3 regions of the Siminovitchia sediminis genome follow, and region 3 is predicted to be linked to each of the others. Evidence: riboswitches for the same ligand, from Rfam matches in the RefSeq annotation. Region 3 holds a riboswitch; each other region holds the start of a gene.
What was found. A riboswitch is a leader RNA that binds a small molecule or an ion and turns the genes downstream of it on or off. The one in region 3 is predicted to bind S-adenosylmethionine.
Positions count from the first base shown of each region.

Region 1: another riboswitch for S-adenosylmethionine. It lies ahead of ACFSCZ_RS13075 (O-acetylhomoserine aminocarboxypropyltransferase/cysteine synthase family protein); the one in region 3 lies ahead of ACFSCZ_RS07365 (PLP-dependent aspartate aminotransferase family protein).
Region 2: another riboswitch for S-adenosylmethionine. It lies ahead of metK (methionine adenosyltransferase); the one in region 3 lies ahead of ACFSCZ_RS07365 (PLP-dependent aspartate aminotransferase family protein).

Region 1 covers NZ_JBHUEO010000037.1:104,631-115,364, forward strand. Annotated here, with positions in the region: gene ACFSCZ_RS13065 (S41 family peptidase) at 1-1,210, opposite strand, end outside; gene ACFSCZ_RS13070 (DUF3891 family protein) at 1,661-2,422, shown strand; gene ACFSCZ_RS13075 (O-acetylhomoserine aminocarboxypropyltransferase/cysteine synthase family protein) at 2,598-3,896, opposite strand; SAM riboswitch class I at 4,038-4,144, opposite strand; gene ACFSCZ_RS13080 (peroxiredoxin family protein) at 4,244-4,837, opposite strand; gene ACFSCZ_RS13085 (hypothetical protein) at 4,834-5,436, opposite strand; gene cls (cardiolipin synthase) at 5,459-6,913, opposite strand; gene ACFSCZ_RS13095 (Rieske 2Fe-2S domain-containing protein) at 7,241-7,492, shown strand; gene ACFSCZ_RS13100 (murein hydrolase activator EnvC family protein) at 8,046-9,431, opposite strand; gene ftsX (permease-like cell division protein FtsX) at 9,510-10,394, opposite strand; gene ftsE (cell division ATP-binding protein FtsE) at 10,384-10,734, opposite strand, start outside.
Region 2 covers NZ_JBHUEO010000019.1:36,595-47,328, reverse strand. Annotated here, with positions in the region: gene ACFSCZ_RS08510 (C39 family peptidase) at 1-630, shown strand, start outside; gene asnB (asparagine synthase (glutamine-hydrolyzing)) at 621-2,513, opposite strand; gene metK (methionine adenosyltransferase) at 2,687-3,892, opposite strand; SAM riboswitch class I at 4,215-4,336, opposite strand; gene pckA (phosphoenolpyruvate carboxykinase (ATP)) at 4,598-6,187, shown strand; gene ACFSCZ_RS08490 (aromatic ring-hydroxylating dioxygenase subunit alpha) at 6,387-7,388, shown strand; gene ACFSCZ_RS08485 (uracil-xanthine permease family protein) at 7,632-8,984, opposite strand; gene purU (formyltetrahydrofolate deformylase) at 9,525-10,394, opposite strand; gene ACFSCZ_RS08475 (iron-sulfur cluster biosynthesis family protein) at 10,603-10,734, opposite strand, start outside.
Region 3 covers NZ_JBHUEO010000015.1:34,777-45,510, reverse strand. Annotated here, with positions in the region: gene ACFSCZ_RS07375 (DUF2306 domain-containing protein) at 1-574, opposite strand, end outside; gene ACFSCZ_RS07370 (aspartyl-phosphate phosphatase Spo0E family protein) at 697-867, opposite strand; SAM riboswitch class I at 1,416-1,524, shown strand; SAM riboswitch class I at 1,589-1,702, shown strand; gene ACFSCZ_RS07365 (PLP-dependent aspartate aminotransferase family protein) at 1,777-3,576, shown strand; gene ACFSCZ_RS07360 (aliphatic sulfonate ABC transporter substrate-binding protein) at 3,604-4,599, shown strand; gene ACFSCZ_RS07355 (ABC transporter permease) at 4,621-5,466, shown strand; gene ACFSCZ_RS07350 (ABC transporter ATP-binding protein) at 5,483-6,232, shown strand; gene acsA (acetate--CoA ligase) at 6,248-7,927, shown strand; gene ACFSCZ_RS07340 (cysteine hydrolase family protein) at 7,950-8,675, shown strand; gene ACFSCZ_RS07335 (GAF domain-containing protein) at 8,678-9,160, shown strand; gene ACFSCZ_RS07330 (LLM class flavin-dependent oxidoreductase) at 9,591-9,824, shown strand; gene ACFSCZ_RS07325 (LLM class flavin-dependent oxidoreductase) at 9,871-10,566, shown strand.

The DNA.
Region 1 (10,734 bases), on a different contig from region 3:
CTTGGGCAACTTTGACTTCTTCATTATTCATGTCCCGGGTGAGTTCTTTTTCCAACGTTAAAGACGGGGCATGGAAAAATTCCGGCTGTTTCACTTCAATCGTCGGTTTAATTCCTTTTCCATGAATCCAATGGCCGTCGGGTGTCAGCCATTTAAACATGGTCAGCTTAATGTTGCTGCCATCATCAAGCGGAATCGCCTGCTGTACCGTTCCTTTTCCAAAAGTTTTTACTCCGACCAGATGGTACCCTTCCACTTCATTTAGGGCACCCGCCAGTATTTCCGATGCGGAAGCACTTCCTTCATCAATCAGTACCGTAATCGGATAGGGCTTTCTTTTTTCAAGAGCAGAATAATAAGGGTTTTTCTTACCGCTTCTCTCTTCAATTTGAACGTAGGGTTTTTTGCCCGTTACCAGCTGTTGCAAGATATCTTCCACGCTGGAAAGCATCCCGCCGGGGTTTCCGCGCACATCAATGACCAGCCCGTCCAGTTTTTCTTTTTCCAATGTGTCAAGCTGATCTTTAAATTCTCTTGAAGTACCTTCTGCAAAGGAAGTAATTTCCACATAGCCCACTTGCTTATCCCCATCTTTTTTCATATCGGAAAAAACCGTTACGATGGGGACTTCCTCACGTGTAATCTCTACCTGAAATGGTTTCGTCGCCCCTTTTCTCAGAATTTCCAGTGTGACAACAGTGCCTTCTTCGCCGCGAATTTTGCTCGTGGCCTCATAGAGATCCAGCCCCTCTACGGATTCTCCGTCAATTTTTAAAATTTGATCCTTCGGTTTTAGACCTGCTTTTTCTGCTGGTGTATTTTTAATAGGAGCGACTATGATCAGTTTTCCTTCTTCAATCGTTACCTGTGCTCCGATTCCATCAAATGATGAATCCAGGCTGTCATTAAATTGTTCCGCCGTCTCTGCATCCATATAGACAGAATACGGATCATTCAGCGTCCGGACCATCCCCTGGATTGCCCCCTGTATCAGCTCCTCACCGCCAACTTTCTCCACGTAAGACTTTTGAATCAACTGGAAAACCTGGTCAACCTTTTCAAGGCCATCAGAAGCCATTGTTTGTCGCGGACTGCTTTCAATCAGACTTTCTTCTTTTCTGGATTCTTTCCATTTCATTCCTGCATAGGTTCCGCCAGCCCCTAATAATAAAGAGGAGGCGACTATTAATGCCAGCCATTTCTTTTTCATCGACTTCCCCCTCAACCGGTTACCCTTATTTCAAACTATGCCAGGGGAGGACAAGTTATGAAGAATTTTCAGATTCATGTTACGATATGAACAACATCGATTTTGAAAAGAAATGTGGAAGTAATCATCAGTGCGGGCAAATTAGACGGCCTGTAGAGGCAGTCTTTTTAGGCATTCAGGGAAATTTAGCGACATCATGAGAAGCATTTTTCATATGCTCCATGCCGTTTTCGATGAGATGACCCTGCCTTCCTCTGAAAAATGTTACGAAGGAACGCATTGAGCTTACGCTAGACAAAACCATTGAAAAAAGAAGTAAGAATGATCATCCCTTTGCTAAGAAGTTTATAGGATGACCCCACTGTTTGATTTGGTGGAGCAGGTCTGAATAAATTGCCTGTGTATTTCGTGTTTTCTATACATGTTTAAAAAATGAAAGGCGGTTATGCCATGATTGTTCGAGAGCGGGAAAAAGATTTTGTGATGATTGAGCAGCACCATCATGGAGATGTTTCCGGAAAACTTCTGCACTATTGGAAAGAAAGTCTTTGGAGGGGCGACAAACAGGAGTCAGTGTTCTATGCAGTCCACCAGCATGATTGTGGTTGGAAGTCGGCAGACAAAACGCCGATCTGGAATGATCAGCAGCAAGCGCCGTATACATTTATGGATTTTCCCATGCCGTTAAAGACGCTGATTTACAGATATGGAATCGATGAAATTGCCAGGGAAAATCTGTATGCCGCGCTTTTGTGCAGCAAGCATTACACTCACTTTATGGAGATGGAGAACTCGGAGGAAGCTCAGGATTTCGTAAAAAAAGAAGAGATACGACAAAGAAAATGGTTTAATTCCTTGCCGGACAGCGATCGGAATTTATTTCATTTTCATTTCGGACTTTTGAAGCTATTTGATAACCTGTCCCTGTTTTTATGCCTGAATGAACCAGGCAAAAATGAGCACCCTTTTTACAGGAATGGCATCCCCTTGTCCCCGGCTCTTCATGGTTTTCAACAGGAGAAGCTCGATCTCCATTGGATGGACGAAAACACCTTAGCCGTTGATGAATTTCCATTTGAGCAGGCATTTACGGTGAGTGTAGAGCAAAAAGTAGTGTCTAAATCAGATATCGCCCAAAAAGGATTAATAGAAAGCTACATGGCAGCCCCTATACAAGAAATTTATATTCAATGGATTCCCTTTGCGGAGTGAATGTCGGAGAATAGATGACTGCACTTAAAGCAGCCAATGGCCCTGCCCATAAGGAGTTGTCTTATTGAAGTGAACTGTCCAGGTATTTCCAGTCATATCAGATGGCCGCTTTTCAATGAAAAATTACACAAGAAAAACCGGCGTGCAATTGCACACCGGCTATCAGCCTCGTGATTTATTTTTGTTCGACGGCTTCCACCGCTTTTTCAATAGCCTGTTTCAGGTCAGCTTTGATATCTTCAATAGACTCAAGCCCTACTGCCAATCTGATCAGTTCTTCGGTAACTCCCGTATCTTTGAGTTCTTCAGGACTGAGCTGCTGATGTGTTGTGGTTGCCGGATGAATAATCAGGGATTTTGCATCTCCAACGTTGGCCACGTGAGACCAGAGTTGAATACTGTCGATCACTTTTTTGCCGGCTTCTCTTCCGCCTTTGATTCCAAAGTTTACAATCGCACCAGGGCCTTTGGGAAAGTACTTTTGTGCAAGTTCATAGGAAGGATGGCTTTCAAGGCCGGGATAAGAGACCCACTCTACTGCATCATGATTTTGCAAGAAATCTGCAATGGCTTTTGCATTTTCAATATGTTTTTCAATACGAACGTGCAAAGTTTCCAGCCCTTGAATCAATAGGAACGCGTTGTCCGGACTTAGGCACGGACCAAAGTCACGAAGAAGCTGTACGCGAAGTTTTGTTGCAAAGGCTGCATTTGGCACATCAACACCGTAGCGGATGCCATGGTAACTGCGGTCCGGCTCAACGAAGTCAGGGAATTTGTCGTTGTTCCAGTCAAATCTGCCGGCATCCACCGCGATACCTCCAATGGCTGTTCCGTGTCCGCCGATCCATTTGGTCGCAGAATGAACGACAATATCCGCACCATGCTCGATCGGTTTGGAAATGTATGGACCAAACGTATTATCGACAATTAATGGAATGTTATTTTCGTGTGCGATCGCAGCGACCGCTTCTATATCCAACACATGGAGGCTCGGATTTCCGATCGTCTCTCCATAGATGGCTTTAGTTTTCGGTGTGATCGCTTTGCGGAAGTTCTCCGGATCTTTCGGATCAACAAATTTCACATTGATGCCATACTTCGGAAGTGATATGGAGAACAAATTGTATGTACCTCCATACAGGTCCGTCGCAGCAATGATTTCATCGCCTGCACGTGCAATATTTAAAATTGAAAAAGCAATGGCAGCCATTCCGGATGAAAGGGCCACAGCCGCTGTTCCACCCTCAAGTTCTGCTATTCTTTTTTCAAATACATCCACAGTCGGGTTCATAATACGTGTATAAATATTTCCGGATTCTTCCAGAGCAAATAATTTTCTGGCATGTTCTGTGTCCTTAAATACGTAAGAGGTTGTTCTGTACACCGGGACTGCACGTGCACCTGTTTCGTCAGGTTGTTGTCCCCCATGCAATAAAACCGTTTCTTGCTGATATTGTTTGTCTTGTGCCATTTTTTCTTCCTCCTCAAATTTGAATAAATCCATCGGAAAACCAGGTAATTCTTACAGCCGTTTATTGATCCTGCCATCTTGGAAGGGGAAAAACTAAAAGCCCTCTTCTGTATAAGAAGAGGGCCGCTATTTCGATTCCTCCCCTTATCTGCCAAGTCTTAAAGACTTGTAGGAATTAGCACCTTTTCAGAAACCTGAAGGTTGCCGGGCATCATAGGGCCTAATCCCTCCGCCGCTCTTGATAAGAGTGTTGCTTATTCATTTAGTTATCTGTGCTCTGTTGAGCTCTTGCCTATTACTATATACCAATGCTCCGGTGACTGTCAACAAAAATATAAAAATCGGTTCTATTCCATATCCGCTACCATTCCCTGAATGGTTTCCTCATCCATCGGGCCAATAATTTTCGTGTGGATCACTCCATTGGCATCAATCATGTAAGTAGTGGGAATCGTAAAAGCCTGATAAGTATCCCCAATTTCTCCATTCTTATCCAGAGGAACAGGGAACGTCAGTCCAAATTCTGCAATAAAATTTTCTACCTTTTTCCTGACATCCCCGCCGCGTTCGGCGTTTGTCAGATTGACAGCCAAAATTTCCACATTTTCCTGCTCCGCTTTTGTTTCGTAATAGTTTTGCAAATGCGGCATTTCCGCCTTACATGGCGGACACCAGGAAGCCCAGAAATTTAAAATCACCTTTTTTCCTTTATAATCTGAAAGGGAAACTGTTTCTCCGTCCAGTGTTTCAAGTGTAAAATCGGGCGGCAGATCCCCCTCTTTTAACCCTTCACTCACCTGTTCCATCGTATCCGCTTGTGAGTAAAATTCCTCTTGCGCTGCTTTTGTATCAGCATTTTCACGGACATCCTGCACAATATTGACAGCCACAATCGCAACTAGAAGTACAAGTAGTGCCAAGCCAAATATTTTCTTGCTCATTGGTTTTTTTTCCTCCCTTTCCAGGCTGTTACGACCAGAAGCAGTGTGACAGCTGTGTATGTGATCACTGGTACGGATAGAAGGTCGCCTTTCAAAGAATACATGAAAGCTTGAAAAGCAGTAAACAGTACAAGAATTTGATAACTCTCGGCCACGTTCCCTGATTTTTTCCTTATCCATACAATTGCCAGGAGATTTCCGATCAGTTGAATCCCTGGAAGCAATATATGCTCTTGATTGAATAAATAGAAGACAAGCTCATATACGGTAATCAAGACTATCCATCCCTCTGCATGAAAAGCCCTGTATTTATTTGTTTTTAGCAAGTAGATGAGTGCAGCAGCAGTCCCTAACACAAACCCCTTCAAACCGCCATCAAAATAAACAACAGACAGCGGCTGCCGCTTAACCAACTCCCATTGGAAAAGAATGACGCTGAGCTTCCAGATGAGTATGAAGATAAAAAAAGCATTGCTGTACCGCTCAGCAGTTTCTTTTGTAAAATACCACCTTATATGCGCATAAGTAAGAATAAAGGCTGCCACAACAGCCACCCATGAAGCAGGAAAGGATAGAGATCCGATCGTATACCAATTCAATTTGATTACCACTTTCTGATATTTATAAAATAGGAGAGAGCAAGCGTGAGATAGATTCTTTAAAACGAATGATTTTGGGCCTGACTAAATATTCTCCGTATGTCAGTTCTCTCGATAAGGACACGTCTTTCTTAAATATCTCCACCAGTTCTTCTACAAGAATCTGGTCATATAAGAACGCATTAATTTCAAAGTTCAGGCGAAAACTCCGGACATCAATGTTAGCTGTTCCAACACTGGCAATTTTCCCGTCGGCAACCATTGTTTTTGCATGAATAAAGCCATTTTCATATATATAAATTTTCGCACCGATTTTCAGCAAATCCCCAATATTGGAATAGGTTGCCCAGTAAACAAAGGGGTGGTCCGGTTTATTTGGTATCATCAAGCGGACTTCTACACCCGATAATACAGCAATCTTCAACGCGTCGAGTACACTGGCATCAGGGATAAAATACGGCGTTTGAATCAAAATATACTTTTTCGCTGAATTGATTAATTTAATATACCCATATTTAATCTGCTCCCATTCGGAATCCGGCCCGCTTGAAACAATTTGAACATCTGTATCACCTATGGGCGGAACTTCAGGAAACAGCCGGTTTTCGTAACTGATTTTACTGCTGGAAGCTTGATTCCAATCAAGAATAAACCGGGTCTGCATGGCAAATACTGCTTTCCCGGATATTTTGAGATGGGTATCCCGCCAATATCCAAATTTTTGATTCAACCCCAGATATTCATCTCCAATGTTGAAACCTCCGATATATCCAACTTTCCCGTCAATGATGACCAGTTTTCTATGGTTCCGGTAATTCACCTGTAAATTCAGCTTTGGGAGGATGGCAGGAAAAAACGCACTGACTTTTCCTCCTGCTTCAATTAATGGGCGAAAAAATTTTCTGGGCAGCCGCCTCGAGCCCATGGCATCATACAGTACACGCACCTCAACACCTTGCCGGGCTTTTTCAGTAAGGACACTCAATAAATCTCTCCCTAAATTATCATTGCGGATAATATAATACAGGAGATGAATGTGATCTTTTGCATCGCTTATATCAGTAATGAGTGAATGGAATTTTTCCTTCCCATCTGTAAATACATCCACATGATTGTCTTGCGTCAACACCGCGCTGTCATTGACAAGAAGCATGTAAATTAAATCTTTATACTGGGCGGTCTTATTGTCATGAAAGGGGAAATCCCCGCTTCGAAGCAGATTGATCTGGGTTTCGGTAATATCAATGAGCCCAATTTTCTTTTCATCTTTCCATTCAAAAATTTTTTTCCTGCTCAAGTTTTGTCCAAAGATCAGGTAGAGGAGGAATCCCACCACCGGAACAAAAAATAAGACCAGCAGCCATGCCCAAGTAGCACTGGCATCTCTTCTCTCTAAAAAAACCACGAAGCCGGCCAGCACAATATTTAATAACATGATCATACTAACTAATGCAGTTGATATTGCAGTAATTGTCATTGTCTCAACCTCGCAGCTCAATTCACTCGAAAGACAAAAGCTTTCATTTATTTTACCATATTACGTGATCTGAATATATTAAGCCGTATCAGGCAGAGGGGTGAATAGAAATGATATCCCTGCCCGCCTTCTCTAATCCATCCTATTTCATCCATGGCCTGATTATACGCCAGCTATTCAGGCAAATATGATGGAAGGCAAGATCTCTAATGACGACTGTGTAACATCCTCAGTGCGATGGATGTTTATTCTCCGGATCAATCAGGTATGGAAAACTACAAGATGTGAATTCAATATTCGGAAAGGATGATCGGCATGAATCAGGAAATTCACAACGTCATGAGACTGGAGATGAACGAGGCAACGAAAATAGAGGTGGAGGGAGAAAAAGCCGGGGCATATAAAGACAGGAGCGGCAATATACATTATGTTGATCTGACATGTACCCACGAAGGCTGCGAAGTAGATTGGAACGAAGAAACACATACGTGGGACTGTCCATGTCACGGCTCCAGATTTAAGGGAGACGGAAGTGTCATAAAAGGACCGGCGGATGAAGATTTAAAAAAGAAAATCTGATGGTTATTGAAAAAAACGCTCCTGTGTATGCACTTTCAGCTGAGCGCAAAAGAGCTTGAGCTGAAGGCAGATCATACGAAGTGAGAGAAAAGAATTTCCTCCAGTGACTTGGTGCTGTATATAGTAGAAGGAGTTTTCGAGGCATGCTCGCATACTTGGACTTGAGGACGGCTCGGTAAATTAAACTCAAGGCCACCTCGAGTGACCGTTTTTTGTAAAAACTTAGGAAACGGGCACTCGAGAATTCCTCCAATGACCGCTATTTGTAAAAACAAAAACCCGGGAACTCCTCCAGTGACCACTTTTGGCAAATACATAGAAACAGAGCACTCGAGAATTCCTCCACCGGCCGTTTTTGGCATAACATATAAAACGGGTACTTGAGTATTTCTCCAGTGATCATTTATAAAAATGACAAATTAGTATCGAGAAATGCCTCTACATTCATCCACGTAGTTACCATACGGGGAAAACAGTTATTCTTACAATAAGAAAGAATACAAGAAAAAGAGGGCCCCACATCAGGCAGCCCCCTTTCCTCATCCAATACATATTATCTGATATATGGAGCCGGGTTTACACGAACTCCATTTTTCCAAATTTCAAAGTGAAGGTGAGTTCCGTCACCTGTTCTGGAATAAACGTCACCTGTATTACCCATTCCACCAATGACTTGGCCTTTGGATACTTTTGAACCAACTGATACAGAGCGTGAATTCAAATGACCGTACAATGTTTTATACCCATTTCCGTGGTTAATGACAATGACATTTCCGTATCCGCCCCAGTTTCCTGGTGAACCATATGTAGAAACTTCTACTCTTCCGCTTGCAGCGGCTACGATTGGCGTTCCTTTTCCTGCTGCAATATCCAATCCTCTATGCGTAGTTCCCCAACGAGGTCCATAGCCTGAAGTGATGACCCCGGCTGCCGGACGGGTAAACATACCGGAAGAAACCGCTGGTTTCTTTCCTACAGGAGCAGAAGACTTCTTGGCAGATGCTGAAGCTTTACTGGATCCTGCTGAATAAGATGTGGTTGATTTCGGTGAAGAAGATTTTTGAACAGCGTTCGTGCTTTGTGCACTTTGAACACGTGCTGCTGCTTTAGCAGCTGCTGCCTTTCTGGCTTCTTCCGCTTTTCGGGCTTCTTCGGCAATGCGTGCTTCCTCAGAGCTGATGGCGCCTGCAAGCTCAGCATGCTTGGCATTCAGCTTACTGATTTCAGACTCCAGAGAGTTCTTTTCATCGGCAATGCTGGATTTTTCGGATTCAACATTTTTCATGGCAGCATCTTTTTCGGCCTTTTGTGAATCAAGGTCCGCTTTTAAAGATACGAGTTCTTTTTTCATATCTTCAAGGCTGGCAAGATTCTTTTCTACTTGAGCTTGTTTTTCCTCCAGCTGATCTTTATCGTTCTGCTGTTCTTCCATAATTTCTCTGTCTGCACTCACAATGGTAGTGACGGCTGACACGCGGTCGATAAAGTCTGAGAAACTTTCAGCCCCCAGCAATACATCCATGTAGTCAACGGAACCTCCGTTTTGCTGAATGCTTCTTGCTCTCTCTTTAAGAAGTTCGCTTCTTTTTTCAATTTTTTCTTTCAATACTTCAATTTCTTTTTTCAATTTCTCAATTTCGGCTTTGGTTTTTGCTATTTCTTTTTCTTTTTCTTCAATTTTTGAATTGGTCGATTTAATTTGGCCGGTTAGTTCATTTACTTCTCCTTGAAGCTTGTTAAGCTGGCTTGTTAAAGAAGCCAGCTGGCTTTCTTTTTCAGCGATGGTGTTATTAATATTTGCTAGTTCAGTAGAAACTTGAGATTGCTGATTTTTTAAGTCTGAAAGTGTATTAGCGGATGCTCCCCCTGTAAAAGTGAAGGTGCCTCCAATAGCAATAACTCCTGCTAGCGCAGCCGATAGTAACGAACGTCTATTCACGAGTGGTTCCCCTTTCTCCCCATCAAAAAAATTTCTATTGTTTCATTTAATGTTAAATTGGGTAAAGTACCAATGATCTTATATTTTCAAAAAGCGTCTGACTGATATAAAGCTTCCCCAGGCACCGATGATGATTCCGATAAGCAATAACAATCCGATGATTTGATATACAAACGGCGAATATGCCAACGGCTGAATGACCTGATTGGGAATTCTCGATGCAAGAAAGTCATAAGCGTAATAATATCCGGAAGCTACAGCCGCTATCGGGATAATCGACCCGATTAAGCCAAGCCACATGCCTTCAAACAAGAAAGGCCAGCGTATAAACCAGTTGGTTGCGCCAACGAGCTTCATAATCTCTATTTCTTTTCGTCTTGCAAAAATGGTAATTTTAATCGTATTAGAGATTAAGAACATGGCTGTAAACAACAGCCCGATAATCAGAACCAGTCCGATGTTCCGGCCGGTCTTCAGCGTATCAAATAATTTTTCAACTTTTTTCTCGCCGTAAACGGCGGAATCTACAAAGTCTAACAAACTAATTTTCTTTGCAATAGACGGTGTGTCCGTCGGCTGTTTGGCTTTTACCACAAAAACATCATGCAATGGATTTTCCTGTTCGTATAACTCCCAGTCATTACCCATTGTCTGAACCAAATGTTCGAGTTCCTGTTCCTTGGATGAAAAAGTAACAGATTCCACTTGATTGATTTCTTCGATTTGTTCCTTTAATAGATCCTGGTCTTCTTTAGTTGCAGTCAAATCAATGTGCACACGTATTTCGACATCATTCTCAATATCCGTCGCAAATTTATTCATATTCAGCATGATGACGAAAAACACACCGACCAAAAGCAATGTAACCGTGACGGCACTTGCAGAGGCAAAGGTCATCCATCCATTACGGCGCAGACTTTTGAAGCTCTCTCCCAGGTGGCGCCGAAACGTCCTAGCTTTCATACCCATATTCCCCCTGCTGTTCATCGCGGACAACCATCCCATTTTCCATCGCTATAACCCGATGTTTGATCGTGTTGACGATCTCGCGATTGTGTGTTGCCATAATGATCGTTGTCCCTTGCATATTGATCTCTTCGAGCAAATTCATGATTTCCCAAGATGTTTCGGGATCCAAGTTTCCTGTAGGCTCGTCCGCAATGACAACTTTCGGCTTATTGACAATCGATCTGGCAATGGAGACGCGCTGCTGCTCACCGCCGGACAACTCCGAAGGGAGCATACGGACTTTATGTTTCAACCCTACCAAAGCCAAAACTTCCATCACCCTTTTTTTAATTTC
Region 2 (10,734 bases), on a different contig from region 3:
GAATTTCAGCTGATCGAAATTAAGGACAAAGTACTTCTTGATCTTCCTGTCGTTCATCAACTGCCGGAACTGCCGCGCGGCTGTGAAGTGACATCACTTGCCATGCTGCTGGAAAGTGCAGGGACGAGTGTTGACAAAATGGAACTCGCCGAGAAAGTAAAAAAAGATTCTTCTCCATATGTTGTGAAAGATGGCAAGGTCTACTTCGGCAACCCTCATCATGGGTTTGTCGGTGATATGTACAACTTCGATAATCCCGGTCTCGGTGTTTATCATGGCCCCATTATGGAGCTTGGAGAAACTTATTTATCCGGAAGAATGGTCAATTTAACCGGAGAATCTTTTGAAGAGCTAAAAGTTCCGCTTTCTGACGGAAGGCCTGTATGGGTGATCATCAACGCAGAATATCGCGAACTGCCGGATTCATATTTTGAAGTTTGGGAAACGGCAAGCGGTCCGGTGAAAATTACAAAGAAAGAGCATTCCGTGCTGATTACCGGCTATGACCAGAATTACGTTTATTTCAATGACCCTTTAACAGGAAAGAAAAATAAAAAAGCACCCATCAATGACTTTAAAAAGTCATGGGTGCAAATGGGCAGCCAGGCCCTCACTTATACTCAGGAGTGAGCCGCGGCTGCCATTTCTTGTTCAAAATCATACCGATCTTCTACAAAGACAGCATGCCATACCATGAATACCAGCACTGTCCAAATTTTACGGCTATAATCCATTTTGCCTTGGCAATGATCCTCCAATAGATTTAACACATATTCCTTATGGATTAAATGATCGGTATCGCTTGTTTTAATCATGTCCTTCGCCCAATCATACATTTCGTTTTTCAGCCAGTGGCGGATCGGAACGGGAAATCCGAGCTTTTTCCGATTCAACACATGGTCAGGAACAATGCCTTCTGCTGCTTTCCTTAAGACATATTTCGTTGTCCCTTCAGCTGTTTTTAAGCTTGTTGGAATTGTTGATGCAACTTCAAACACTTTCGTATCAAGGAAAGGAACTCTAAGCTCGAGCGAGTGGGCCATTGTCATCCGGTCAGCTTTAAGTAAAATATCCCCTCGCATCCATGTATGGATATCAATATACTGCATCCGCTCAACAGGGGCATAGCCTTTCGTTTCTGCATAAAGAGGTTTGGTCACATCAAGATAATGGACATCCCGATGATAATGATTTAACAGTTCTTTCTTTTCCTCTTCCTCAAACATTTTAGCGTTACCGATGTATCTTTGCTCAAGAGGTGTCACTCCGCGTTCAATAAAACTTTTCCCTTTCACTCCCTCAGGAAGAGTTTTGGCCAGTCCCCGCAGCAATGCTTTGCCGACTTGAGGAATTTTATTGAACATTTCAAGAGACTGCGGTTCTCTGTAAATATTATAACCGCCAAAAAGCTCATCTGCTCCTTCACCGGACAATACAACTGTTACATGCTTTCTAGCTTCTCTGGCTACAAAATAAAGTGGGACGCAGGCAGGATCAGCCAATGGATCATCTGCATGCCACATGATTTTTGGTAGTTCTTTCATATATTCTTCCGGACTGATGACGTAACTGATATTTTCCACGCCCAGCCTGTCAGCCGTCTCTTTTGCAACATCAATTTCACTAAACCCTTCACGCTCAAAACCAACGGAAAATGTTTTGATTTTCGGGTGAAATTGTTTGGCAATAGAAACAATGATTGACGAATCGATTCCTCCTGACAGAAATGAACCGACCGGAACATCGCTTCGCATATGAAAGTTAACCGAATCGAATAAGACCTCTCTAATTTCTTTGATAAAATCTTCTTCTGTCTTATGAACATCCGGTTTGAAGCTTGCTCTCCAATAACGCTGAATCTGAATGGGCTCACCAGGCTTCTGAGTAAAATAATGGCCAGGCTCCAGCTTCTTGATATGCCGGGTCATTGTTTCCGGCTCGGGAACAAATTGGTAGGTCATATACTGCTGGAGAGCTTCTGTATTGAGCTCTTTTTTATCTAAAGCAAGTAAAATACTTTTCTTCTCGGAAGCAAATAAGGTCCTGTCTTTTTCTTCAATATAAAAGAAGGGCTTTATGCCGAATGGATCTCTGGCACCAAATAATTCTTTTTTCTCTTTATCCCAAATTAAGAAGGCAAACATGCCTCTCAATTTCTTTACCGCTTCTTCCTTCAGCTCGCTATATAAAGCAACGATTACCTCTGTGTCTGAACCTGTTACAAACACCAGTCCTTTTTTCTCAAGTTCTTCACGGAGCTCTACAAAGTTATAGACTTCTCCATTGAAAATAATCCAGTAACGCTCATTTTCAAATGAAAGAGGCTGGCTGCCGCTTTCAATGTCAATGATGCTGAGTCTTCTAAATCCAAATTGGACATGCTCATCTTGATAATACCCTTTATCATCTGGACCGCGGTGAGTAATAATATTGTTCATTTCCATCAATAACTTCTCATTTGTTTTTGCCTCATCTGTTGGATGATGATGCATACAACCGATAAAACCGCACATTTATGTGTTCACCTACTCTAATAAGGATTCAAACTATTTAAAAGGCATAACTGCACACCTTTTTTATATTATCATTATTTGTTGAAGTTTGGCAGGTATATTGCAACAAATATTTTATTTCTTTCACAACGGGAAAAAGGCGGAGATGCCCATGCATTCCCCGCCATCCTTTCTTATTTTTCATTTGTTGCAGATTGAAGCAGCGCTTCCGCCTTATCTGTTCTTTCCCATGGCAAATCAATATCTGTACGGCCGAAATGACCATACGCTGCTGTCTGTTTGTACAGCGGCTTGCGCAGATCGAGCATGAGAATGATTCCGGCAGGACGCAGATCAAAGTTTTCTCTGATCGCTTTAACCAGTACCTCCTCTGAGACCTTTCCTGTGCCGAACGTATCAACAGAAATGGATACAGGCTGCGCGACGCCGATGGCATAAGCCAGCTGCACCTCACACTTATCAGCGAGACCAGCGGCTACAATATTTTTAGCCACATACCTTGCTGCATATGCAGCCGAGCGGTCTACCTTTGTCGGGTCTTTTCCAGAAAAAGCTCCTCCCCCATGCCGCGCATAACCGCCGTATGTGTCTACGATAATTTTTCTTCCTGTCAAGCCGGCGTCACTTTTTGGACCGCCGATGACAAATCGTCCAGATGGATTAATAAAGTATTTAGTTTGATCATCCAAAAGCTCTTTGGGAACTACAGGTTTGATCACATGTTCTTTAATATCTCTCTGGATCTGTTCCAGGTCTATTTCAGGATGATGCTGTGTAGAAAGCACGATCGTGTCAATCCTTATCGGCTGTTGGTTTTCATCATATTCGACTGTAACCTGTGTTTTTCCATCGGGACGCAAATAAGGAAGAATAGACTCTTTGCGGACTTGAGCAAGCCTTCTGGACAGATTATGGGAAAGAGAGATGGGAAGCGGCATGAGCTCTTCGGTCTCATTACAAGCAAAACCAAACATAAGACCTTGGTCTCCTGCACCAATCGCCTCAATTTCTTTATCGCTCATGGATCCCTCCCTTGCTTCCAGCGCTATATCAACGCCTGCAGCAATATCCGGTGACTGCTCGTCAATCGAAGTGATGACTGCACAGGTTTCCGCATCAAAACCATATTTTGCCCGAGTGTAGCCAATATCTTTAATGGTTTCTCTGACAATTTTGGGAATATCAACGTAAGTCGTGGTCGTGATCTCTCCGGCTACAAGAACGAGTCCTGTTGTAACGGAAGTTTCACAGGCAACACGTGCATTAGGATCTTCAGCAAGTATGGCATCCAATATCGCGTCAGATATTTGGTCGCAAATTTTATCTGGATGTCCTTCTGTAACAGACTCTGATGTAAATAAATGCCGATTTTGGGACATCAAAGCTCCTCCTTTAATATGTTATGTTCAGTATAGATCCACAACGGTACTCTGTCCTTGATAGAAGCACATCCTGATAAAATGGTTACGATTAATAAGAAAAGCGCTAGGCGCACGCTCAACGGCCAAAAGCACAGAGCGTTCCCATGAGGCAGCTATACAGCCACAGGGGGAAAACAGTTTGTGATCTCTCTTGCCGATGGCGCCTGAAGCTAGATCGAACCTTTTCCCCGAATTTTTATTTTGTCTTATCCTTTAATGAAAAAACCTTTCCTTGACCTAAAACGAGGAAAGGTTAAGTTGATGTGTTCCGAGCCTTTCACTCTTATCGCCCAAGGCCGTCAGCCTTGCAACAGGTAAGCACCTTTCTGTCTGCATTTTTAAGCGGACAGCAGGTTGCCGGGCTTCAAAGGACCTGTTTCCTCCACCATCTCAGAATAAGAGTATCCGTTCAACTCAAAATCATAACTCAAATAATAAATCAATGTCAACCGGGTACGTTAATAATAGTAAGAAGCTGTAATGGTATGTGAACCGCTTACCCTTAAATCCAACATGGCAATATATCCATATAATGTTCCCTGGAAATCTGTTTATACAAGTTCAAGAAATATTCAAAAATAGTATAGACTATTCAATTAAATGTGTTATACTAATTCTCAAGTGTACAATTTGCAAATTTTAATACAAAGGAAGGGTAAACATATGAGTTCAGTAGGCATCAAAAGCGAATTAAAGCAATTATTGAATGGACAGAACGTTCATATACAGCTTTCAGTTCCACAACTTGTTGAAAAGGTTTTGAACCGCGAAGAGGGAGTCTTGACAACTTCTGGTGCCGTTCGTGCCGCAACGGGAAAATATACAGGCCGCTCCCCCAAAGATAAATTTATTGTGGATGAACCTTCTGTCACAAATAAAATCGATTGGGGTTCAGTCAACCAGCCGATTTCGTCTGAAATATTTGAAAAACTGTATTCAAAAGTGATTTCCTATTTAGAGGAAAAAGAAGAAATTTTCGTTTTCAAAGGCTTTGCAGGTGCGGATGAAAAGTATCGCCTGCCGATTCAGGTAATCAACGAGTATGCCTGGCACAATTTGTTTGCCCATCAATTATTTATTCGTCCAAAACAAGAAGAATTGGCAGATCATGATGCAAAATTTACGGTCATTTCTGCTCCAGGGTTTAAAGCGGACCCTAAAGTGGACGGAACAAAATCCGAAACATTCATTATCGTTTCGTTCGAACGCCGGATAGTGTTAATCGGCGGTACAGAATATGCCGGTGAGATGAAAAAATCCATTTTTTCTGTCATGAACTATGAGCTTCCCGAAGCAGATATTTTATCCATGCACTGCTCTGCTAACGTCGGAGCTGAAGGAGACGTTGCCCTCTTCTTTGGATTATCCGGAACAGGTAAAACAACTCTTTCCGCTGACCCGAACCGCCGCTTAATCGGTGATGACGAGCACGGCTGGTCGCCAAACGGTGTATTTAATATAGAGGGCGGATGCTACGCAAAAACAGCAGGCTTATCTTATGAGAAAGAGCCACAAATTTACAATGCCATCACTTTTGGATCCGTACTGGAAAATGTCGTTGTAGACCCGGATTCACGTGAACCACTTTATGACGATACATCATTGACAGAAAACACAAGAGCTGCCTATCCAATTCAAGCGATTGATAATATCGTGGAGCCAAGCATCGCAGGACATCCGTCTGTGATTGTCTTCCTGACTGCTGATGCGTTCGGTGTACTGCCTCCAATCAGCAAACTAACAAAAGAGCAGGCTATGTACCACTTCCTGAGCGGGTTTACATCAAAACTGGCTGGAACGGAACGCGGAGTGACTTCTCCTGAAGCTACTTTCTCCACATGTTTTGGTGCGCCATTCCTGCCGCTGCCTGCTGCACGCTACGCTGAAATGCTCGGCAAGAAAATTGATGAGCATGGCGTTCAAGTGTTTTTGGTCAATACAGGCTGGACCGGAGGCCCATACGGAATCGGCAAACGAATGAATCTTGCCTATACTCGCGCGATGGTGCAAGCAGCTTTAAATGGTGAGCTGGACAATGCAGAAACAGTGAAAGACGAAGTATTCGGTCTTTCCATCCCACTTCACGTACCAGGTGTACCTGATGAAGTATTGCAGCCCATCAAAACCTGGGACAACAAAGAAGCTTATAAAGAGAAAGCCAATGAACTTGCTGAGAAATTCAAAGACAACTTTAAGAAGTTTGGCCATGTAGATAAAACGATCGCCGAATTAGGTGGACCAACGGTTAAATAAGAATTTTATATAAAAACTGCACCTTGCATGATATGTTGAAGGGTGCAGTTTTTTATTACTACAAATATCATTTGAATATAATTTAAAAGGTAGTATAATTATATAAAATAGTCTAAATTTACAAAATGTTCAGGTTAGTAACACTGTAATCTAAGGAAAATATGAATTTAAAAATCCTAGTAATATGGGAGGGGAATGTATGGCAACTAACTTATTGCGCAGTAATTTGCTGGAGGATAAAGTGCTCCAGCAAGACTGGCTTGTTGCTTGTCGGTCTGAAGACGTAAAGGAAGAGCCTATTCAAATTACATTCATGGGCGAAAGAATTGTTATTTTTAGAAACAGCAAAGGTGTACATGCTTTTAAAGACCTATGTTGTCATCGTGGAGCCGCATTATCTCTGGGCAAAGTAAAAAATGATTGTATTGTCTGTCCCTATCACGGTTGGGAGTACGATGACAGCGGAGCTTGTGTACATATTCCTCAATTGCCGGAAGGCAGAAAAATCCCTACACAAGCTAAAGCAGTAAAATATAGTTGTACGGAAAAGTATGGGCTCATTTGGATTAACCTGGCTGGAAATGAACCTGAATTATTCCGGCATACGGAATCGGAAGATGATACTTTTTATCATGTCATTTGGGGACCGCAGGAAGCATTGGCAAAGCCGCCCCGAATTGTGGAAAACTTCTTGGATGTGGGACATCTTGCTGTATTGCATGAAGGGTTTTTAGGGGATAAGAAACATCGGGTCATACCGGACTACAAGGTACATCACGAAGATGGAAGAATATTCTCGGATGAAATAGAAGTCTTCCAACCAGATGCAGATGGAACAGGAAAGGAAAAATTTGTCTACTATACTTACGAGATTCTTCGGCCGCTCACTGTAAAATTCTCTAAACGAGACCCTGACAATAACTCAATTATGTCGATTGTCTTGACTGTCCGGCCCATTGATGAAACCAAATCAATGGTCTATGGTATTGAATCATTTAATTATGATACGGGCTTAACGGATCATGAGATCATTGCTTTTCAGGACAAGATTTTCGAACAAGACAGGCCTATTGTGGAAAATCAAAAACCTGAAGAGCTCCCCCTCGATTTACAAGTAGAAATGTCTTTGGTCTGTGACCGTATGAGCATCGCGTATCGGCAATATTTGAAAAAACTCGGTGTAACACTAGGAACGGAATAACTATAAAACGATCATCTGACCGGGGTGGCTACAAGCCATCCCGGTTTTACCATTCCTTTTGTAGTGATGATCGTTAATTAGCCGGAATAAATTGTACTTTTCCTTTGCCCAAAGTTTGAGGCTGGGGTACATGATAAACCCTGCTGCAATCCCTATCACTATATTGGATGATAGGGGCATTGTCATAATGACCGCAAAAGCGGGAATTGTTTCATCGAACTTCCTACAGTTAATACAAGCACATTAGCCCGTACCTTTTTTATATAAAGCATCTTCCCTCTCCGTTTGCATTTTCTTCTCTTTTGGAATGACCAAGTTTAGAATGAGAGTTGCCAATGCACCAACTGCAATACCGGATGATAGAATATAATTAATCCAATCAGGAACTGCGAATAGGACATCTTGTGGTAAAAAGACTGCAGCCAACGTAAGCAAAATAGGAATTCCGATGATAATCATGTTCCGATCATCGATCGTAAAGGGCTGTATGACCTTCATTCCGTTCGTTACAATTGCAACACAGACCATCCCGAAAATAGCGCTTATCACAGGACCAGGGATACAGGTAATGACTGTTGACAATTTAGGAATTAACCCCAGGCAAATAAGAATCACGCCTGCTGCCAGAATAGGACCTCTGCCAGCAACACCTGTAATGGCCAGCAAACCTGCATTGGACGAGTATCCAGTAACAGGAGTACCTCCAACAAGCGATCCTGCAAGACACCCTAATCCCTCACCTACAGAAGCTTTGTTAAGGCGTTTATCATCCAGTTGTTCACCGGTAACGGACGAGACAACAAACCATGTGCCTGTAGTCTCAATTAATATAATTAAATAAACAAAAACCATTGTAATAATAGCTCCGATGTCAAAAACAGGTTTACCAAACGGGAACAAGGCAGGAAATGCAAACCATGGAGCATCTTTAACAGGAGAAAAATCCACATCTCCCAGAATTGTCGCTGTGATCGTCCCCACTGCGATGGCCAAAATAACGGATACTAAGCGAAAAAACTTACCTATGCCGCGCAGCCTGCTTCCAAGCATCATAAATAAAATCAATGTCCCAATGGATACGCCGGCGATAGCTGTGTTGTGTCCCAGACTTCCTTCAGCATTGTAAACACCATTAATGGCTGTAGGCATTAAGCCAATCCCTACAATAATAATAACCGTACCCGCAACAATTGGCGGCATAAACTTTCGGACCCATTTTGCAAACCATTTTAGTGGATAACCTACAATAGCGATGATAATTGCACCCGGAATTAAACTTCCCGTAATTCCACCAAGACCTAATTTCCCTCCAATTGCAGCAATGGCTCCTATGGGCACATAAGATGGTCCTTGAACTACAGGAAGCTTGATTCCGGCACCCGTTTGAATTAAAGTGGCAATACCGGTTGCCAAGAAACACATTTGTATAAAAAACGAGGTGTTCTCAATACTTAATGAAAGCAGACCTGCAATAATAAGTGGCGCGATGTACAGGTCCATTGCCAGTACATGTTGCAGTCCAAGTACGGTTGCTTTCGAATAACCGACTTTATCATTTACACCGATAAGAAGGTTGTTATCTGAACCTTTTTTCAATTTTACACACCCTTCCACACCATATTTAAGCGCTTACATTCATTTGCATCTAAAGGTTTTATATTTCTTTAGTCAGCTTTTCCATGTTTGACCTCTTAGTATAGAAAATGCCTTTCAAACCCAAAAATTTGCTTAAACTATAAATGTTTGCAGATCTGGGAGGGCAATACCAGAATATCACTTCTTCCAAATACTAAACGAGTCTATCGATATAGATAAAAGGAACGACATCTGCAACACTATAACAACTATGACAAACGAATGGCGCCAGGATGCAAGGGTGCTTATGAAGTCTAATCGACATATAGGCTCCTTATAAGATCTCTCCCCTCTATATTTTTTAATAATATATTATATTCTTTAAATTGTTAATTATCACATAACTATATTATAACACCATTTTCACATAAATGAACAGTAAGTTTGTTAATGAAAATTCGGAAGAATTTACAGGTTACGATGTTCTGTTTATCGAAATAAACTGTCTTCCAGGTGTTCATCACTAAAAAAGCACGCCTATCGACGTGCTCTGCTGCCTTGCTACGGAAATATAATCGTTTTATTTCCATGTACAATCACTTTATTTTCTACATGCCAAGCAACAGCATGGGCAAGTACATGTTTTTCCACGTGGCGGCCGGCTACTTTTAAGTCTTCCGCTGTATAGCGATGGGTCACCCGAATGACATCCTGCTCGATAATCGGACCTTCATCCAAATCATTGGTTACATAGTGTGCAGTTGCCCCGATCAATTTTACGCCGCGGTTAAAGGCGCGAACGTATGGGTTGGCTCCGACGAAAGCAGGCAAGAACGAGTGATGAATATTGATAATACGGTTTGGAAATCTGGCAATAAACTCAGGAGAGAGAATTTGCATGTAACGGGCCAGCACAATAAAGTCTACTTTTCCCTCGATAAGTGCCAATGCCTTTCTTTCCGCTTCATCTTTTGTTTCGGGAGTTACCGGGATATGATAAAAAGTGATTCCCTGATTCTCCACTACTTCCCTCAGATCGTTATGGTTGCTGATTACCATTGGGATATCAGCATCGATTTCACCCGATTTCACTCTCCAGATCAATTCCATCACACATGATTCCTGTTTCGTAACAAAGATGGCCATCCGCTTTCTTTCCCTTTTGCTGTTTAGCTGCCACTTCATCTTGAAGTCTTCTGCCAGCAGCCTCATGTCTTCATGCAATTTGTCATAAGATGCATCAAAATCACTTAAATCGAACTCAATTCGCATAAAGACCATCCCTGCTTTCGGATCAGTCGTATGCTGGTCAAATTGCACGATGTTTGCTTGGTGATCCAATAAAAAATTGGATACTGTTGAGATAATCCCCGGCTTTTCCGGGCACGAAATTAATAAAGTCGCTCTGTTGTTCTTTGATTCTGCAGCCATCGTTACTCCTCCAGTTTTTCTATTATTCCGCTTTATACAAATCCCATTCCAGCGGTTGTGCTTACCTGAAATCTTCCCTTTTACAGTTATGATGATTGGATCCTGGTGCCCCCAATCGGTGACAGTAACACCCGTCTTCAGTTCAAACGTTCTGATCCAAATACTCCGCCGTCCATAATCATAATCGTTTTTGGAAGATCTGTCATTTTTAATGAATAGTATGTTCACCATCTAAGGAACCTTCTTGACTGACATTATTTGATTCAATTGCACAAGCACCTGACGAAAATCCTTCCCCAACGATAAAACCGCTTTTTTCATTGTAATCCACCTGTGCATC
Region 3 (10,734 bases):
ATCGGGGAGCGCCGAATACGGTAAAAGCAGTTACCGTGGCGATGCAACAGGACAGCATGCCGACAATGTGCTCCACAATCCAATGGGATGTTGTTTTCGGTATTTTTAGCCAATAGATCAACTGGGAACCACCAAGGAATATGGCCAGAATCGGAAAGTATTGCAAAAGCGGAAAATCAATGAACCACCCGTATACAGAAATGCCCACGCCCATTATAAGAAGGAGGCCAGGAAACAGCAGGTCCGCGAATTGTCTGTGAACTGCCTTTCTCCGCTTATATCGCAAGACGCGAATTCCATACCAGGCTGTGGCACTGCTCAAAACGGCTATTAACAGCAGAAACCAGGAAAAAGGAATGGCATCGGGGTCTGGACCGGCATCCCATGTCAGCCGATAGATGCCCATGAAAAAAGCACTTACCGATACACTTCCCATTGCCCATACATACACCCATCCGACCTTTCGATGCGGCCGCCCTCCTTTTTTTACTGCGATTGGTACCCAGAATATGCACAGGGCCAAAAAACCGCTGACGATATGAAGCCAGCGCATTCCATCAAATAATATTTCCAATATCCCAACCTCCTGCTATCATCTTTTTTTCTATATATACGGACATAGGGCTCATCAGTTCCACAAAAAAGAGCCCTGCTCCAAAAAAAAGCGAGGCTCCCATATATAAAGATCCTATAAAATTATGAAATGAGCTCATATTGGTTAAGGATATGATCTAATTTTTGACTTACCTCAACAGTTTTTTTGCTGGATAATCCCTTGGTCATTCCGGTCATAATCATTTCTCTTCTTAAGGCGTTAATCTCTTTCTGCAATGTTTGCTTTGTCTTATAGAGGGTTGATTTCTCCATAGCGGCTGCTCCTTTGTCAAAGGTATTTTTTGAAAAGATTATTCAGAATCCAAACGGGACGTGTTTCCGGTATTTGGATATATTTAGATTATACCACATATTGTGTCAACTTAAACTTTTTTATACAACATGTAGATATTATCGTATTTTTACATAATGTTGTTTATTGGAGAAAATTTTTTTGTAAAAAGCGGAAGGATGTCGATTGATACGGGAAAAGGTGATTTTTTATATAAAATCATGTCGATTTGCCTATTTTTAAAAATATCGTCGAATTTTGTCAAAAAGTTTTTTGGGAAATGATCAAACAAATTTTTTCTTCTGTCAACATGGTCATAAATTTCTCTTAATACCAAGTGTAGTGCACGGTGGTAATTAGCACTCCAATGTCTTTCTGGATCACTCGTCTGCTTGGAACCTATTCAGAAATACGAACAAATAAGCATTCCATCTATCTCTATAAAATAATATTTTTAAAAAACGTTTGACAAGGAAAAATCCGCGTGCTAGACTGCTAATAACGATTTGGAAAAACCAATTTAATACAATTCTTATCAAGAGTGGTGGAAGGAACTGGCCTGATGAAACCCGGCAGCCTTAAGCATAAGCTTAAAAGGTGCTAAATCCAGCTGAGCTGATAGCTCGGAAAGATAAGAGGAATATACGACAAACCTCTCATCTTTCGTGAGAGTTTTTTTGCTTTAAAAAATTAAATAATGATTTCTTATCCAGAGTGGCGGAGGGACTGGCCCGATGATGCCCGGCAACCATTAAGCTCAATACAGGCTTAATAAGGTGCTAATTCCTGCAGGAGGCAACTCCTGAAAGATAAGAAGAGAATGGACTTTAAAAACAGGCTCTCTTCTTATGAAGAGGGCTTTTTTATTTATCAGAATGGGGGAAATGAACATGACAACAGCAACAAAAAATGCATCATATGACTTGGAAACATTGGCATTACACGGAGGGCAGGCTCCAGATCCGACTACCGGATCAAGAGCGGTTCCGATCTACCAGACAACTTCTTTTGTTTTTCATGATACAGAGCATGCTGAACGGCTATTTGCTTTAGATGAACCAGGAAACATTTATTCCCGTATCGGAAATCCGACAGTGGATGTATTTGAAAAGAGGATGGCCTTACTCGAAGATGGCGTAGCGGCAGTCGCCACTTCCTCCGGAATGTCAGCCATCACTTTATCCATACTTAGTCTGGCAAGCGCCGGCGATGAGATTGTTGCGGGTGCAAATCTTTACGGAGGTACATACAACTTATTCGCTGTCACCCTTCCGCGCTATGGAATCAACGTAAAATTCGTGGATCCAACCAACCCGGAAAACTTCAAAGCCGCTATTACGGATAAAACAAAAGCCGTTTATGGTGAAATCATCGGAAATCCAGGCTTGCAAGTACTTGACGTTGAAGCTGTTGCAGATATTGCTCATGAGGCAGGTGTTCCGCTCATTATTGATAATACTTTTGCAACACCGCATGTGTGCAAACCGATCCAACTCGGAGCCGATATTGTCGTCCACTCCGCAACAAAGTGGATCGGAGGGCACGGAACATCCATCGGAGGCGTCATCATCGACGGAGGCCGCTTTAACTGGAATACTGAAAAGTTTCCTGAGTTTACAGAGCCAGATCCGAGCTATAACGGGATTCGGTACGCAGTGGACTTCGGAACATTGGCGTTCATCACAAAGGTACGTGTTCAATTGCTTCGTGATTTCGGAGCAGCCTTGAGCCCGCAAAATGCGTTTCAATTGATACAAGGGCTGGAAACTTTGCACTTACGCGTAGAGCGCCATAACGAAAATGCGGTTAAGCTTGCGGAATATCTGGAAAATCACCCGGCGGTGGAATGGGTCAACTACCCAGGGCTTGAAAGTCACCTATCTCATCATTTGGCGAAAAAGATCTTCAACAATGGTTTTGGATCGATCATCGTTTTTGGCATCAAAGGCGGTAAAGAGGCCGGGAAAAAATTGATCAACAACATTTCATTGTGGTCACATGTGGCAAATGTCGGAGATGCGAAATCGCTGATCATTCACCCGGCATCTACAACACACCAACAGCTCACCAAAGAGCAATTGGAAGAAGCAGGCGTAACGGAGTCGCTTGTCCGTTTGTCAGTTGGAATCGAATCTCTCCGCGATATTCAAAACGATCTCGACCAGGCATTGGCAAAAGCAACTGGTATTGCTGCTCAAGAAGAGCAACCTCTTGTAATTAATGATGAAGGTGTGATCCGTTGGGCTTTGAACTCTGCAACGGAACGAGTGGTGGAGAATGGAGAGGAAGTCAGCCGCCAAAAAACACTGGCCATTGTAGGATTAAGTGGAAAAGAAGCAAGACCGAGCTACCGTTTGGCCCGCAAAATGCAGCGTCTTGGCTATAAAATCATCCCCGTAAACCCAAGGGAAACAGAGATATTGGGTGAGAAAGTATACCCGGATTTAAAAAGCATCCCATTCCCGGTCGACGTTGTTCAAGTATTCAGGAGTCCGGAAGCTGCCATCGGGGTCGCAAAAGAGGCAGTAGAAATAAATCCGAAAGTTTTCTGGCTCCAGGAAGGTGTCATCTCTCCGGAGGCAGCAGAAATAGCAAGAAACGCTGGAATCCCAGTCGTCCACAATAGATGCACATATAAAGAAGCACAAAGATTACGCGGTACGATCTCAACATATGCGTGTGAAATTTAAGTTACCGAGTGAAGGAGAAAAGCACCTATGAAAAAATTCACATTTATTTTAACATTTAGCATTCTAGGCTTAGTTACATTGATTATTTCAGGATGCTCTTCGAATGCCAATTCAGAAGAAGGAACACCCGAAAAAATTCGGATGGATTATGCTTACTATTCACCGACAAGCCTGGTATTAAAAAAGTTCGGCTTCTTGGAAGAGGAGTTTAAAGAGGACGGCATCGAGATTGAATGGACTTTAAGCCAGGGCAGCAACAAAGCCCTGGAGTTCCTGAACAGTAACAGTGTTGATTTTGGATCAGCTGCAGGCGCAGCTACATTGATGTCAAAGGCGAATGGAGCACCAATCAAAAACGTGTATATCGCCCACAAGCCAGAATGGACAGCACTTGTGACAAGCAAGGATTCCGATATTCAATCGGTAAAAGACTTAAAAGGTAAAAAAGTCGCAGCAACATTGGGTACAGATCCTTATATTTTCCTGCTTCGTTCATTAGACAAGGAAGGGTTGTCCGTTGATGAGGTTGAGATTGTCAACCTGCCGCATGGAGACGGAGCGACTTCACTGACAAACGGATCAGTCGATGCGTGGGCTGGACTCGATCCTCATATGGCCCGTCTGGAAATTGAAACGGGAGCTGAACTGTTCTATCGTAATGCTGAATTCAATACGTATGGATTCTTGAATGTAAGGGAAGATTTTGCTGAAAAATATCCTGAATATGTAGAACGTGTAATCAAAGCTTACGAGAAAGCTAGGGAGTGGGTTCTTGAAAATCCGGAAGAAGCAGTAAAACTACTGGCTGAAGAAGCAAGTATTCCGGAAGATGTGGCGCGTATCCAACTGGAACGTAATGAATTCTTGGAACCTGTACCAGGAGATGTCCAGACCGAAGCACTCATCGAAGCAGGGAAAATTTTACAAGAGAGTGAAACAATTAGTTCAGAGGCCAATGTTGAGGAATTAACATCAGATCTTATTGATCCGTCATTTGCAAAAAAAGCAATTGATGGTGAATAAACTCGGTAGGAGCGAAGTGAAATGGCAAAGCATGAAGGGGAGTTAGCACCTGTACTCGTTAATAGAAAATCGGCAGAAAAGAAAAAAGCACAGATGAAAAAATCACAATTACAGCCAATCTTTCTTGGAAGTATATTGCCAATCATTCTAATTGTGTCTTGGGAAGGTTTAAGCCGTCTGGGAGTTTTTCCGTCGTATCAACTCCCGGCACCTTCTGCAATTTTAGCAACGATTCAAAAGATGGCGCAGGACGGGACTCTCTGGGGACACATCGGTATTACAACTTATCGTGTATTTGCTGGATTTGTGATTGGAACCGTGACGGCGGTGATTTTAGGTTCTTTGGTCGGCTTTTATAAAAAAGCGGAATACCTGTTTGATCCGTTAATTCAGGCTTTCCGCTCCATACCTTCATTGGCGTGGGTGCCCTTGTTTATACTCTGGATGGGAATAGGAGAACCTTCCAAAGTCACCATGATTGCGGTTGGTGTATTTTTTCCGGTGTATTTAAATATTGCCAGCGGCATTGCTGGAGTTGACCGTAAATTGATCGAAGTGGGAAAAATGTATGGCTTAAATACATTTCAGCTTGTAAGAAGAGTCATTTTGCCTGCTTCCTTGCCATCTTTCCTTGTCGGATTGCGAAGCGGCCTCGGATTGGGCTGGATGTTTGTTGTCGCCTCGGAATTGATGGGTGCCAGTCAGGGATTGGGATATTTGCTTGTACTGGGACAAAACACACTTTCTCCAGAGACAATTATCGCAAGTATTATCCTCTTTGCTATTATTGGAAAATTGTCCGACTGGATTTTGAAAGTCATTGAAAAACGCGCACTCCATTGGCAAGACCGGCTTGTTAAGTCGTAACTCGGAGGGGTAAAAGATGGGTTTGGAATTAAGAAATGTCAGTCGGACATTTGCTGGAAAAACAGCTGTAAGGAATGTCACCTTGTCTGCAAAGCAGGGTGAGATTATCGGAATACTAGGTACGAGTGGCTGCGGAAAAAGTACTTTATTAAGGGCGATTTCCGGGCTCGACAATGAGTATGACGGAGAAATATCAATTAATGGCAATACCTCAAAAGATGTTCATGATACGACCGGTTTTATTTTTCAGGAACCTAGACTATTTCCGTGGATCAACGTATTGGAAAATGTCACTTTTGGGTTGAAAGGGAAAAAGGAAGAAAAGTACCTTCTTGGAAAACGGTATTTGGAAAGTGTCGGCTTGGGAGGTTGTGATGAACTGTATCCGAGGGAGTTATCGGGAGGGATGGCACAGCGTGTTGCCATCGCCCGGGCTTTGGTTACATCCCCCGAGATTCTTTTACTGGATGAACCTTTCAGTGCGTTAGATGCCTTTACGAAAATGCAGCTACAAGACCTGCTGATTGATATTTGGAAAGAGCATCAGACGACGATGGTATTGGTTACACATGATATTGATGAAGCCACATACTTATGTGACCGAATTGTAATCCTCCGAGGCCAGCCAGGTGAAATTGCTAAAGAATTGACCATTCCGGAAAAGCGGCCAAGGTCAAGAGGGAGCAAACTGTTGGCAGACCTTAAAGCAGAAATTTTGGAAAGCCTTGATTTAAATAAAGTGGAAAAGGCTACTTTTTCATCGTAACGGGAGGGAAGGCTGATGGGAGTTTTAGAAAAAGAAATACTTGCACCGGTTTCGGGAACTTATAATCTTGAAAACTACGAGGCAATACGAGAGACATTTTCATGGGATGATGCTGCGAAGGGTCTGAGCTTTGAAAAGACCGGAAAGATCAATGCTGCCTATGAAACCATTGACCGTCATGTTGATGAAGGCTACGGAGATAAAATCGCTTTACACTATGTAGATGGCGATGAGAGACGCATACTTACTTTTAAAGAAGTAAAAGAAAAAACGGATCTTTACGCCAGGGTATTAAGGGACAACGGAGTGCGAAAAGGGGACAGGGTATTTGTATTCCTTCCGAAAACACCGGAATGCTATATTTCCATTTTGGCAATTATTAAAATTGGCGCCATTGCCGGTCCTCTGTTTGAAGCATTTATGGAAGAGGCAGTCAAAGACCGGATCAATGACTGTAAGGGAACGGTTTTGATTACAGACAAAGAAATGGTCAAACGGGTGCCGCAAAGCGAAATCCAATCCCTTCATACGATTTTGGATGTCGAAAATATCGAAAATACAGTATACGAAGAAACAGCAGCTGATCCGGTGGAATGGGTGGATCTTGAGGACGGCATGCTGATCCATTATACGAGCGGATCCACTGGCAAGCCCAAAGGGGTGCTCCATGCCCATCGTGCGGTGATCCACCATTATGTTTCGGGCAAGTGGGTGCTTGACGTAAAAGATGATGATGTTTATTGGTGTACGTCCCACCCCGGATGGGTGACGGGCAGCGTGTACGGTCTGTTTGCACCTTGGCTGAACCGGGCTACGATCGTGATTCAAGGCGGCCGCTTTAAAGCAGAAAACTGGTACCGGTTGATTGCCGAATTGAAAGTGACTATCTGGTACAGCGCACCCACTGCCTTTCGGATGCTGCTTTCCCAAGGTGACATTCTCAAAAACTATGATCTTTCCTCGTTACGCCATGTGTTAAGTGTCGGCGAGCCTTTGAACCCTGAAGTGATTTATTGGGCATGGGAACAGTTGGGTGTCCGCATTCATGATACATGGTGGATGACGGAGACGGGCGGGCATTTAATCGTTAATCTGCCGGCTGAAAAGATCAAACCGGGATCCATGGGACGTCCTTTCCCTGGAATCACAGTCGGTATTTTGGATGAAAAGGGGAAGGAACTGCCGCGAGGTTCGGTAGGTCAACTGGCAGTACGGACGCCATGGCCGGGATTGATGAAGGAAATCTGGGGAAATCAAGATCGATTTGACGCTTATTTCAAATATGAAGGATGGTACGTTTCTGGTGACCTGGCTTATCAGGATGAAGAAGACTATGTGTTTTTCCAAAGCCGAGATGACGATATGATCAACTCTGCCGGGGAACGGATCGGGCCATTTGAAGTAGAAAGCAAATTAATCGAACATCCAGCTGTAGCGGAAGCGGGGGTCATCGGCAAACCGGACCCCATTCGCGGAGAATTGGTAAAAGCATTTATTACGCTGAGGCCCGGGTTTACGGAGTCCAAGGAACTGTTGGAAGAAATTCGTGTTTTTGTCCGCAACAATTTAGCAGCACACGTTGCCCCCAGGGAAATTGAAGTCTTGGAAGAACTGCCTAAAACAGTCATCAGCGGAAAAATTTTGCGCAGGGAATTAAAAGAAATGGAGATTCTTAGAACAAAGAAGTCTAATTGATTCTTAATATGGAGGAGATTGGATGACAGTTTCAACATTTACTCAAAGTCGAGTTGGCGGAATACACGCCATTCCGGAACTTGCACCTCAGTGGAAAAAGTTAAATTTCGCGGAAATATTAAAAAGGTCAGCTGCTTTTGTTTCGATTAGCCAAAACAAATGTCTATATGAGAGTGATGGTGCCCTTGGACATGAAAATCACCGTGAGCGGGGGAGCTTGCCGGCAACAATTAAAACGGTGAAAGCGGCAAGGAAAGCAAGTAACTTTGTTTCGTTCAATTGGATTGGCTACAATATTTATCGCGGAAATGAGCCGCAAAATATTTTTGACAAGGTCCAATACGAAACCTGGGTGGAAGGATTGGAAGTTACTGAAGAGAAAATTAAATGGGACAATGAATTGGTGGATGAACTGCAGGAATTGGTAGAACCGGGTGATCTGCAATTTAGTGAATGTGCTTTGCAGACTGCCTTTATCGGTACACCCTTTCCACTGGAATTAGCCAAGAAAAGAGTGGAAGTGATCGTGTTTACTGGGGTTCATCTTGATTGGTGTATAGAAGGAAATGTTCGTTTGGCCCGTGACCACGGTTATCTGCCAATCGTGATCGGCGATGCGACAGGGTGCGAAAAGCCTGAACAGGAAGCGGCAGCCATGGAACGTATCAATCAAATTTTCGCACCTGTCATCTCTTCTGATGACTTTGTAAAATATTTGGAGCAACCGATTTTGAGAGGGGACAGTTAAGAATGTTTGAAGTTAAAACGTACTCCGGGAATAAACAGGAAGATTACCAGCTGTTGCTGAAGCAATTAAAAGCCCTGCTGGATGGGGAGGCCGATGAAACAGCATTGTTGGCCAATGCATCCGCACTGTTAAACCAGTTTTTAGATCAGGTCAATTGGGTCGGCTTTTATGTATGGAAAAACGATGAGCTCGTACTTGGCCCATTCCAGGGGCTGCCGGCCTGTACACGAATTGCTTATGGAAAAGGCGTATGCGGCACGGCTGTGAAAGAACGGAAAACTCAGCGAGTGGCCGATGTTCATCAGTTTCACGGGCATATAGCCTGTGATGCGGCAAGCCAGTCTGAAATTGTCATTCCTATTGTCGTCAATGGAGACATTTACGGGGTGCTTGATATAGACAGTCCGATTACTGACCGTTTTGACGAAGTGGATCAAAAATATCTTGAGGAATACGTAACAATTATTGAAGAATGTTTAGTATAAACCTTCGATTACCAGGAGCTGACTAGACCACTAGAGGCGCTTTGTTTCATCTTTTTGGATGGAGAAAGGTGCCTCTTTTTATGAATGTGTAAGGGGGATTCAAGTACGACATTTCACCGTTTTTTACAACCCCTTCCATGTTTTTTAAAAAAGGACGTTTACAAAGGCGGAAGCCTATATAAGACATAACCAGAGGAAATGAAAATTGAGTGGATTGCGGCCGCACTGCATAATTAAAATAAAAGGAGCCGATCTTGACGGTGAAATGAATTGTGCTAGTGCTAGGCATCAATCACCGGGTTTATGGAGACATCCCGAAGATGAATCTGAGGTATATAAAGATCTTGACTATTGGGTTGAACTTGCAAAAACATTGGAGTAAGGGTGTTTTGACGGTCTGTTTATTGCGGATGTCATTGGCATTTATGGGGTGTATGGCGGCGACAAAGCAACAGCTCTCAGGGAAGGAACGCAGGTTCCGGTGAATGATCCGATGATGCTTGTTTCAGCAATGGCTCATGCAACAGAGCATTTGGGGTTCGGTATTACATGTTCTACAACATACGAGCATCCCTATACATTCACCCGCAGGATGCCAACGCTGGATCACTTGACAAAAGGCCGTATGGCTTGGAACATTGTCACCTCCTATTTGGAAAGCTGAACAAAAAATAAGGATATCAGGGGTAAATCCCAACATAGCGAGCGCTATGCGGTCGCAGATGAATATTTGGAAGTTTGTTATAAACTATGGAAATCAAGCTGGGAAGAAGACGCGGGAAGGTATCTATACAGAACCGGAGAAGGCTCATGAAGTTAATCACCGCGGGAAGTATTTTCATGTTCCGGGTATCCATTTAAGTGAGCCGTCTCCGCAAAGGACCCCAGTTCTCTATCAGTCTGGAGGGTCATCTACAGGTATGAAATTTGCAGCAAAACATACAGAATGCACATTGATCTTAGCACCCGCCAAAGGTCCGGTTGCCTCATATGTCAAAAAACTGAGGGACCTCCTTCAAGAAGAAGGAAGGGATCCGAAGAGTGTGAAGATATTTGCTCTGATGACGCCGTTTGTTGGCCGAACGGAAGAAGAAGCCTGGAGTAAATATGAGGAGCTTTCAAGCTATGTCAGCTATGAAGGGGCTTTGGCTTTATTAAGCGGTTGGACAGGGGTGGATTATTCCAAATACCATCCCGATGATGAAATAGACTACATAGAAACAAATGCCGTTAAATCCAAATTGAAGATCCTCACGATGTCAAAGCCTGACACGAAGTGGACGCTTCGTAAGATTGCTAATTTTGTAGGAGTAGGCGGGATGGGGCCTGTCGCTGTGGGTACACCCGAACAAATTGCAAATACAATGGAAGAATGGATAGATGAAACGGATATAGACGGTTTTTAACTTGGCATAAGCCGTGTCGCCGGGGACATGTAAGGATTTTGTTGAACTTGTTACCCCTGAGCTGCAAAAGCGCGGACTGTTAAAGAAAAAGTGCACTGATGGAACATTTCGGGAGAAGTTATTTGGCATAGGAAACGCCCGTTGCCGGAAGACCACCCAGGGGCGGAG